2 regions of the Streptococcus sp. KHUD_012 genome follow, and region 2 is predicted to be linked to the other one. Evidence: predicted binding sites of a transcription regulator. Region 2 holds the regulator's gene; the other holds the start of a gene.
The links. Region 2 encodes Rex, which represses fermentation and respiration genes when NADH is low (regulators of the CRP and FNR family bind a similar motif). Its sites were predicted from a motif close to TTGTGAANTANTTCACAA; they were not measured.

Region 1: adhP (alcohol dehydrogenase AdhP) is a predicted target of Rex. The motif match lies at 2,089-2,106, and genes of this name have one in related genera.

The regions. Positions count from the first base shown of each region.
Region 1 is NZ_CP159355.1:1,846,477-1,850,907, reverse strand. Features, by position in the region: gene ABVF55_RS09000 (PTS sugar transporter subunit IIB) at 1-627, opposite strand, end outside; gene adhP (alcohol dehydrogenase AdhP) at 1,003-2,025, opposite strand; gene ABVF55_RS08990 (Cof-type HAD-IIB family hydrolase) at 2,216-3,028, opposite strand; gene ABVF55_RS08985 (NCS2 family permease) at 3,204-4,431, shown strand, end outside.
Region 2 is NZ_CP159355.1:1,335,290-1,339,720, forward strand. Features, by position in the region: gene ABVF55_RS06355 (cysteine desulfurase family protein) at 1-972, shown strand, start outside; gene ABVF55_RS06360 (DUF1831 domain-containing protein) at 982-1,329, shown strand; gene ABVF55_RS06365 (DUF4649 family protein) at 1,331-1,546, shown strand; gene ABVF55_RS06370 (redox-sensing transcriptional repressor Rex) at 1,677-2,324, shown strand; gene radC (RadC family protein) at 2,527-3,210, opposite strand; gene ABVF55_RS06380 (hypothetical protein) at 3,265-3,543, opposite strand; gene ABVF55_RS06385 (class A sortase) at 3,723-4,431, opposite strand, start outside.

The DNA of each region.
Region 1 (4,431 bases), 510 kb from region 2:
ACGGAGTTCATCTTTGGCAACAGAATCTGAAGCAACAATGATCCGATCGGCTTTTGAATCAGGTGTCCAAGCAGTTGCGACTTGTCCATGAAGAAGACGTGTATCTAAGCGGGCAAGGTTAATCTTGAGTTTTCCATCTCCGATAACTGTTCCTTCTGGAATAGCAGCCTGGGCTACAGGAGCAGCAGCGGCTGTGCTAGCTTCTTCAACAGGATTCAATTCTTCTGGAAGGGCTTTGACACCGTCTTTTGCTTCCTTGATGATGTTTGCAGCGACTTGATCAACGCCGGCATTTGCATCCATCAAACGCTCTGTATAAGCTTGAATCAACATCGGAAGGTTCAATCCTGTGATGATCGCAAATTTACGATCTGGATTTTCTCCCATGACGCGACTCGCCTGGTTAAATGGAGAACCACTCCAAAGGTCAGCCAAAACCAAGACCTCATCTTCTGCATCAAATGCAGCAACAGCCGCATTGAATTTAGCATAGAGATCATCCGGGCCTTCACTTGGCATGAACGTAACCACTTGAACTTTCTCTTGATCCCCAAAGATCATCGAGCCGGATTGGTGGATTCCAGCTGCAAATTCACCGTGGCTAGCAATAATGATACCAATACTCATTATTGACATTCCTCCTTATAAAATTTGTTTGACTTTCAGTTTAAGAAAACTTTAAGCTACTTTATTATAAATCGTTTTCACACTTAAGTCAATTTTTCTATCAAAAACTCGATATAAAAGCATTAATTTATTATATTAAATTATCGTTGAATAAAAATTGAATGCTCTTGAATGGCTCTTGTTTATTAGTTGATGATGGCAGAAGAAAGCAATGATATGTAGGTTTCATAGGATTTGAATTTCAATAAAAATATTCCAACAATCGATCTATATCCGCAAAAATAAAAAATAAATATATAATAAATTGTAAAATAGAATGATTGAGAGCACTCAAAAAGACTAGCCCAGTTGGGCTAGTCCTGTAGGTTCAGTTGTTTAGTTTGTAAAGTCAAGTACCATACGTCCTTGAATGGTTCCAGCTTCCATTTCGTCAAAGACTTTGACTGCATCTTCTACTGGACGTTTTTGAACGACAGGGACTACCAAGCCTTCTGCACCAAATTGGAAGGCTTCTTCCAAGTCTTTACGAGTTCCTACAAGAGAACCAATGACTTGGATACCATCTAATACAGTTTTCACAATGCTGAGGTCCATCATTTCAGAAGGAAGACCAACTGCAACCACGCGGCCGCCTGCACGAACAGAATCTACTGCTTGGTTGAAAGCTACTTTAGAAACAGCTGTTACGACAGCAGAGTGAGCTCCACCATTTGTTTTTTCTTTGATCAATCCTGGGACATCTTCAACTTCGCGACCGTTGATGACAAAGTCTGCACCAACTTCTTTCGCCAATTCTAGTTTATCATTGTTGATATCGACAGCGATGACATGTGCGTTGAAGACTTTCTTAGCATATTGAACAGCCAAGTTTCCTAGTCCACCAGCTCCATAGATAACAATCCATTGTCCTGGTTCAGCTTTGGCTTCTTTGATGGCTTTATAAGTGGTAACACCTGCACACGTAATAGAAGATGCTTGGGCTGGATCTAATCCTTCAGGTACTTTCACTGCGTAATCTGCAGTAACGATACATTGTTCAGCCATCCCTCCATCAACAGAGTAACCAGCATTTTTTACAGTACGGCAAAGAGTTTCACGACCAGTTGTACAGTATTCACAAGTTCCACATCCCTCGAAGAACCATGCGACACTGACACGATCCCCAACTTTTAGGCTCTTGACATCTGGAGCAACTTCTTTAACAATACCGATTCCTTCGTGTCCAAGAACACGGCCTGGAACTTTACCGAAGTCCCCGTGAGCAACGTGCAAGTCAGTGTGGCAGACACCACAGTATTCGATTTGAACAAGTGCTTCCCCTGTTTCAAGTGGACGCATGTCTTTGTTTGCAACGATTTCAACACCAGTACCTTCTGGATTTACAACAACAGCTTTCATTTTGTTCCTCCTTAAGTGAACGAGAAGCGGTTTAAAATTTTTGAAAGCGCTTCTTTAATAACTATGTTAATAATATCACAAACCAGATGACGAGGCAATGAAAAAAATGGAAAAAAGGGGCGGTATTGATTAACCGATTAAGGATTTGGCGCAGAAAAAGACATGAGGGGATAACTCATGTCTGTTAGTTTTATAAGAATAATTGAATGAGTTGGCGCGCGACACCATCTTCGTTATTTGTGAAATCTGTGACGGAGTCTGCATAAGGGAGAAGGACGGAGCTAGCATTTTTCATAGCGTATCCATGACCAGCGAGAGCTAGCATGTCAGTATCGTTGTGCTCGTCTCCAAAGGCAATCAAATCCTTCTGATCCATATTGAGTTTATCCAGAAGGTAGGTCAGAGCAGAAGCTTTGGTCACATTTTTTGGATTGCATTCCAGAATATTTAAGGGACCACCCCAAGTATTGATAGACAGATTGTAGTCATAATGACGATTCATTTCATCTGCCAGAGCATATTTGTCTTCCGCTTTCGTTTGAAAGAGAATACAGTTTGGGTCGCTCGTTACCCGCTCGGGATTGAATTGATTTTCTGGTTGGAAAGATTCAATCCCGAATAATTTAGGATCTGCAACATGCTCATTTGGATCGGTAATAAAGAATTTATTGCGGTATTCGCCTGCTATAAAGTCCGCTTGGATAGTGTCTCGGTTAGCGACCATATCTAACAGGTATTTTTTATCTAAAGTCAAACATTGTTCATCTGCCCATTTTTTCTCAGGTAGATGCGTAAGGGAGCCGTTAAAATTGATCATCGGAGTATCTAGCTCTAGTTGTTTGTAATAGGTATGTGCCATACGGTAAGGGCGGCCTGTTGTAATAATGACTTTATGGCCAAGAGCACTAATTTTTTTTATCGTATCAATGGTAAAGTCGCTCAATTTGCTTTCGGAATTTAAGAGAGTGCCGTCTAGATCTAGAGCGATCATCTTTTTATGCATATTTCAGTTCCTTTCGAGAAGAATGAGACCATTATATCAGAAAAATCGGAAAAGCGCTCAAAAATCGAGAAGAGAAGTAGGATTTCTTGAAAGGCGAAAGATCTTTTGGTAAAATAGAAATAACGTTCGCAAATTGATTGGGAGCGAGAATGATGAAAAAGGAGTTTATTCTGAAATGGATAAGTTTTTTAAACTTTCAGAACATGGAACCACTGTTCGAACAGAGGTTCTTGCTGGTTTGACAACCTTTTTTGCGATGAGTTATATCCTCTTCGTAAACCCTCAAATGTTGTCACAAACAGGTATGCCAGCTCAAGGGGTCTTCCTTGCAACGATTATTGGATCCGTTGTCGGAACCTTGATGATGGCTTTTTATGCCAATTTACCTTATGCACAAGCACCTGGGATGGGCTTGAATGCCTTCTTTACCTTTACCGTTGTATTTGGTATGGGCTACTCATGGCAGGAAGCTTTGGGAATGGTCTTCATTTGTGGTGTGATCTCATTGATTATCACATTGACAAATGTTCGGAAGATGATCATCGAATCGATTCCGACCGCTCTTCGCTCTGCTATTTCAGCTGGGATCGGGATTTTCTTGGCCTATGTTGGAATTAAGAATGCGGGATTTTTGAAATTCACGATTGACCCTCATACCTATACAGTGGTTGGAGAAGGAGCAGATAAGGCGAATGCAACGATCTCAGCCAATGCATCTGCTGTTCCTGGATTGGTTGATTTTAACAATCCGGCTGTCCTCTTGGCTCTTGTTGGTCTTGCGATTACTATTTTCTTTGTTGTCAAAGGGATTAAGGGAGGAATTATCCTTTCTATCTTAGCAACGACTGTGCTTGGAATTCTCATCCATGTGGTTGATATCACTAAAATCGACTTTGCAAGTAATCATCTAGGAGCTGCCTTTAATGATTTAGGCAAGATCTTTGGTCAAGCTTTGGGATCAAAAGGATTGGGTTCTTTGATTTCCAATACGTCTCGTTTGCCTGAGACCTTAATGGCAATCTTAGCCTTCTCCTTGACGGATATTTTTGATACAATTGGAACTTTAATCGGTACGGGTGAAAAAGTTGGGATTGTTGCGACAAATGGGGAAAACCATCAATCAGCGAAATTAGATAAGGCCCTCTATTCAGACCTTGTAGCGACTTCAGTCGGAGCTATTGCAGGAACTTCAAACGTAACGACGTATGTTGAATCTGCAGCTGGTATTGGAGCTGGTGGACGCACTGGTCTGACAGCCTTGGTTGTAGCGATCTGTTTTGCTATTTCAAGTCTCTTTAGTCCGTTGTTGGCGATTGTACCGACCGCTGCCACAGCCCCAATTTTGATTGTTGTTGGGATCATGATGTTGAGTGGCTTGAAAAATATCCATTGGGAAGATATGT
Region 2 (4,431 bases):
TCTCGCGAGCAAATTGCTCAGTCTCTCCATACTCTTCCAAATCGTATTTTCTTCACTTCAGGTGGATCAGAAAGTAATAATACCGTTATAAAAGGCTACTGCTTGAAACACCAAGCAGATGGCAAACACATCATTACGACCGCTTTGGAACACCATGCGGTTCTTGAACCCATCGAATATCTTGTAGAACGTTTCGGATTTGAAGTTACGATCGTCCAACCAAGAGATGGACGCATTAAGGCTAGTGATATCAAGGCGGCTCTTAGACCGGATACCATTCTTGTCTCTACCATGTTTGCCAATAACGAGACAGGCGATCTTCTTCCGATTAAAGAAATCGGAGAACTCTTAAAAGATCATCCAGCTGCCTTTCACGTTGATGCTGTCCAAGCAATCGGAAAGGTCCCTGTCTATCCTGAAGAGTTGGGAATTGATTTTCTCAGTGCTTCTGCCCACAAATTCCATGGACCAAAGGGCGTCGGTTTCCTTTATGCAACCTCCCCAGATTTTGATAATCTTTTACATGGTGGGGATCAGGAAAGTAAGATGAGAGCCAGTACGGAAAATCTCATTTCTATTGTCGGGATGGCAACCGCGCTTCAGCAAGCTACACTTCATCAAGAAGAAAATTTCAACCAGGTTCAAAAACTTGGCCAAGAACTAGTTAATGGTTTAACAGACTACGACTACTACGTAAATGCGAATGACGATCATCTCCCATTTGTTTGGAATCTTGGCTTCCCAGGCGTCCAAAATGATGTATTATTGATGCGACTCGATCTTGCTGGAATTTCTGTCTCTACAGGTTCTGCTTGTACCGCTGGTACAGTTCAACCTAGCCATGTCCTAAAGGCACTCTATGGGAAAGATAGCTCACGCCTAAAAGAATCCCTTAGAATTAGTTTTTCAGAACTCAATACCGTAGAGGAAGTTCAAGACTTCCTCGCAACACTAAAAGAAATTTTATCATAGGAGAACAATATGGCTTTTGAAACAAGTGTTTCATTGAAAGACTGCAAATATACCTATAGTCTACACCCAAATGTAAAAAAATATACCTTACGTGACAATACATTTGCTGTTACAAAAGTTGGAAATTACGAATTAAATCGTTTGCTTGAAGCTGTTCCAAATAGCGGTGAAGGCTTCTTGCTTAAAATTATCTTCAACAAAGACCTCACAGGTTTTAAAATCAATATTACAGACAAATCTGGGCTTCGTCTGGTTAATATCTTTAAAAATCCAGAAAATGACATTATCCAACAAAAATTTTATTTCCTAATGGATAGTCTTGTCGAAAGAGAAATTTTTAACAAAACAGAGGTCTAATATGGTAACCCTAACTTATATCGATGCTTATCAAGTAGAACGAACTACTACTTATACTGACCTTGCGGCTTGTATCCTTGCTTTTTCAGGCTGTGTAACCTTGCCTGACTCTTACTCAATTGTTTCCATTGAATATAAGGGACAAAAGCTTCCCTATACAGGTCGAGTCGATGGGCTCTATGCTTATCTGAAAAAGGTAGAACAAGCTGAAAACTAAGCTGATGCTGATGGAACTCTTCCATCGCCATCAGCTTTTTCTTTAGACAAAAATATTTTTGAAAAAGCGTTCTAGATAGTTGATTTTTTCACAATCTTCCTATACAATAAGAGGGAAAGGTTGTGATATTGTGAAACATGATAAAAATACTCCAATTCCACGCGCAACAGCAAAACGCTTATCGCTCTACTACCGCATTTTTAAACGCTTTAACTCTGAAAAAATAGAGCGCGCCAATTCCAAGCAAATTGCTGATGCAATTGGGATTGACTCTGCTACTGTTCGACGAGATTTCTCATATTTTGGTGAATTAGGAAGACGTGGATTTGGTTATGACGTAAAAAAACTGATGAACTTCTTTGCCGATCTCTTAAATGACAATGCCATTACCAATGTCGCTATTGTGGGGATCGGAAATATGGGAAGTGCGCTCCTCAACTATCGCTTCCATGAACGCAATAAGATGAAAATTGTCATGGCTTTTGATGTAGATGATCATGAACTGATTAATACCAAAAGTAAGGATGGGATCCCCATTTATGGGATTTCTACGATCAAAGAGAATCTCAAAAAAGAAGGCATTCAAACAGCAATTTTAACTGTCCCAAGTATTAAAGCGCAGGAAGTTGCTAGTCTTTTAGTAGATGCCGGTGTCAAAGGAATTCTAAGCTTTTCTCCGGTCCATCTGACAGTTCCTAAAGACGTTGTTGTCCAATATGTCGATCTCACTAGTGAATTGCAAACACTCCTTTATTTCATGCGTAAAAATGAAGAATAAAGACTTATACATTAACAAGAAAAGAGGCTGGGACAAAAGTCCTAGCCTCTCAATTATTTTTGGATTGTCGAGCAAGACACAGTGATTGAGTGGGCTCTACTACGCTGATTTTAACAGCTTTTACAGCCCTAGTCAACTGTGCGGAGGTGGGACGACGAAATCGAATTCTAACGAATTACCGATTTCTGTCCCACTCTCTTTTTTATACCAAATAATCGGTTTCTTCACGGTAACTATAATAGTTTTCCTCAGATACAATCAAGTGATCTAGTAGTGTTAAGCCCATCACTTCACAGGCCTCTATGACTCGATGCGTTACTTCATCATCATTTTTACTTGGAAATACGGCACCAGATGGATGATTGTGCGCCAAGATGATAGAGGTTGCCATGTGCTTCAGTGCATAATGCAGGATTTCACGTGGCTCCGCAATACTTCGATTCACGGTTCCAATAAAAATGGTCTGCTGATGAATAATTTCATTCTGTGTATTCAAATAGAGGGCAACCAGGTGCTCCTGCTTTTTATGGCCAATTTCCTGTTGAATTTTATGGGCCAATTTCTGACTACTCATGATTTGTTCGGAACTCATTAGTTCATCTTTATGAATCCTTCGTCCAAACTCAATAACAGCCTGAAGTTCGATGGCCTTCACTCGCCCAATGCCAGAGATTTCCTGTAGCTCCTCTAGGGTTAATTGCCCTAACTCCTTTAAACTATTTACCGAGCTCAAAAGACCTTGTGCAATCTCATAAACGCTTTTTTGCTTGTTACCTGTCCGTAAGAGAATGGATAACAATTCCTGATGACTTAGCTTATCCACCCCTTCAGAAACTAAGCGCTCCCTAGGAAGCAAAGATGGTTCAATAAATGATATGTCGTACATAATTTCCTCCTCACTTATTAATTCGTAATAAATTGAGAAAATAACGACCTTTCATTATTTACTGGCGATTTCTTGCTTCAAATCATCTAACACTAAGACTTCATCTTTATTAAAGCGGATCTGATAACCTGTTTGAACTTGTTCAAGCTCCTTTAAAAACTGTTGAATTTCACAGCGGATCAAGTACTCCTGACTCTGAGGAATGGCTTCTAAGGTTTGGTAGACTTGCTCTACTTCGTAGATTCCTTTCGTAATTAATCCATTTCGTGGAAAATCATTTATTAAGAGATTATAGAAATGATGCAAGAGATGATAAATTCGCTCTTTTGTCACTATTCTACCTCCTTATCATACTCTTTCTCCTCTTATTATATACCTATTTTCCCTCAATATTATGATAAATTCCTTACATTATATTACCAATCGCTTACAATTTTACAAGAATCCTTTAGTTATTTCATGCCATACTATAAAGAAAAAAGCCCCGGCATCTCTGCCTCGGGCTTTATTTCTTAAAGTTGCATTTGATTATAAGACTTGCTGAATGAATCCAGGATGTCCTTTGGAGCCTTGTCATAGTCAACAGAGGTTTCCAAGTTTCCTTTTACAATCGTACGGTAAGTCGCTGCAGCATCCTCACAGGTCACCAAGGTGATTTCATTAATACCTTCACGATCTTGAATGACATCTACACGGTCTGGAGTCACTGTCTCAACAGACGAGATGACATAAGTATAGATTTTTTCTTTGTCCGTGATGTAGATCTTCATACCAGCCTTGGCTTTCTCTAATGGTGAGAACAGCATGGCATTTGCTCCAGTAAGGCCAAATACGTGGTGACTAGCAAGAGAATAATTGCCTTGTCCCATGACTTGGTTTTCCTTCATAGTCCCTGCTCCATAGTAAAGGGCTACGTTTTCGAGTCCTTTAAAAATTGGAAGGTTCATGTTCAATTCAGGAATCGAAATCCCCCCAATTACAGGAAGTTTTTGAGCCTGCCATTGGGCATTGATCACGGCTTCCGTCGAGAGTGACTGGACATGTTTGAAATCAAAGCTCGTCTTCACTTCTTTGTTTTTATCAATAGTCTTTTTATCGACCTTGCTAACCTGGTATTGATTGGTATGCCAAACCATGATCATATTGCGGATCGGAGCATTGAAAATTAAGAGAAGCGAGAGAATAATCAAAAGTGTTGCAACGATGTTGATAAGAGTATTA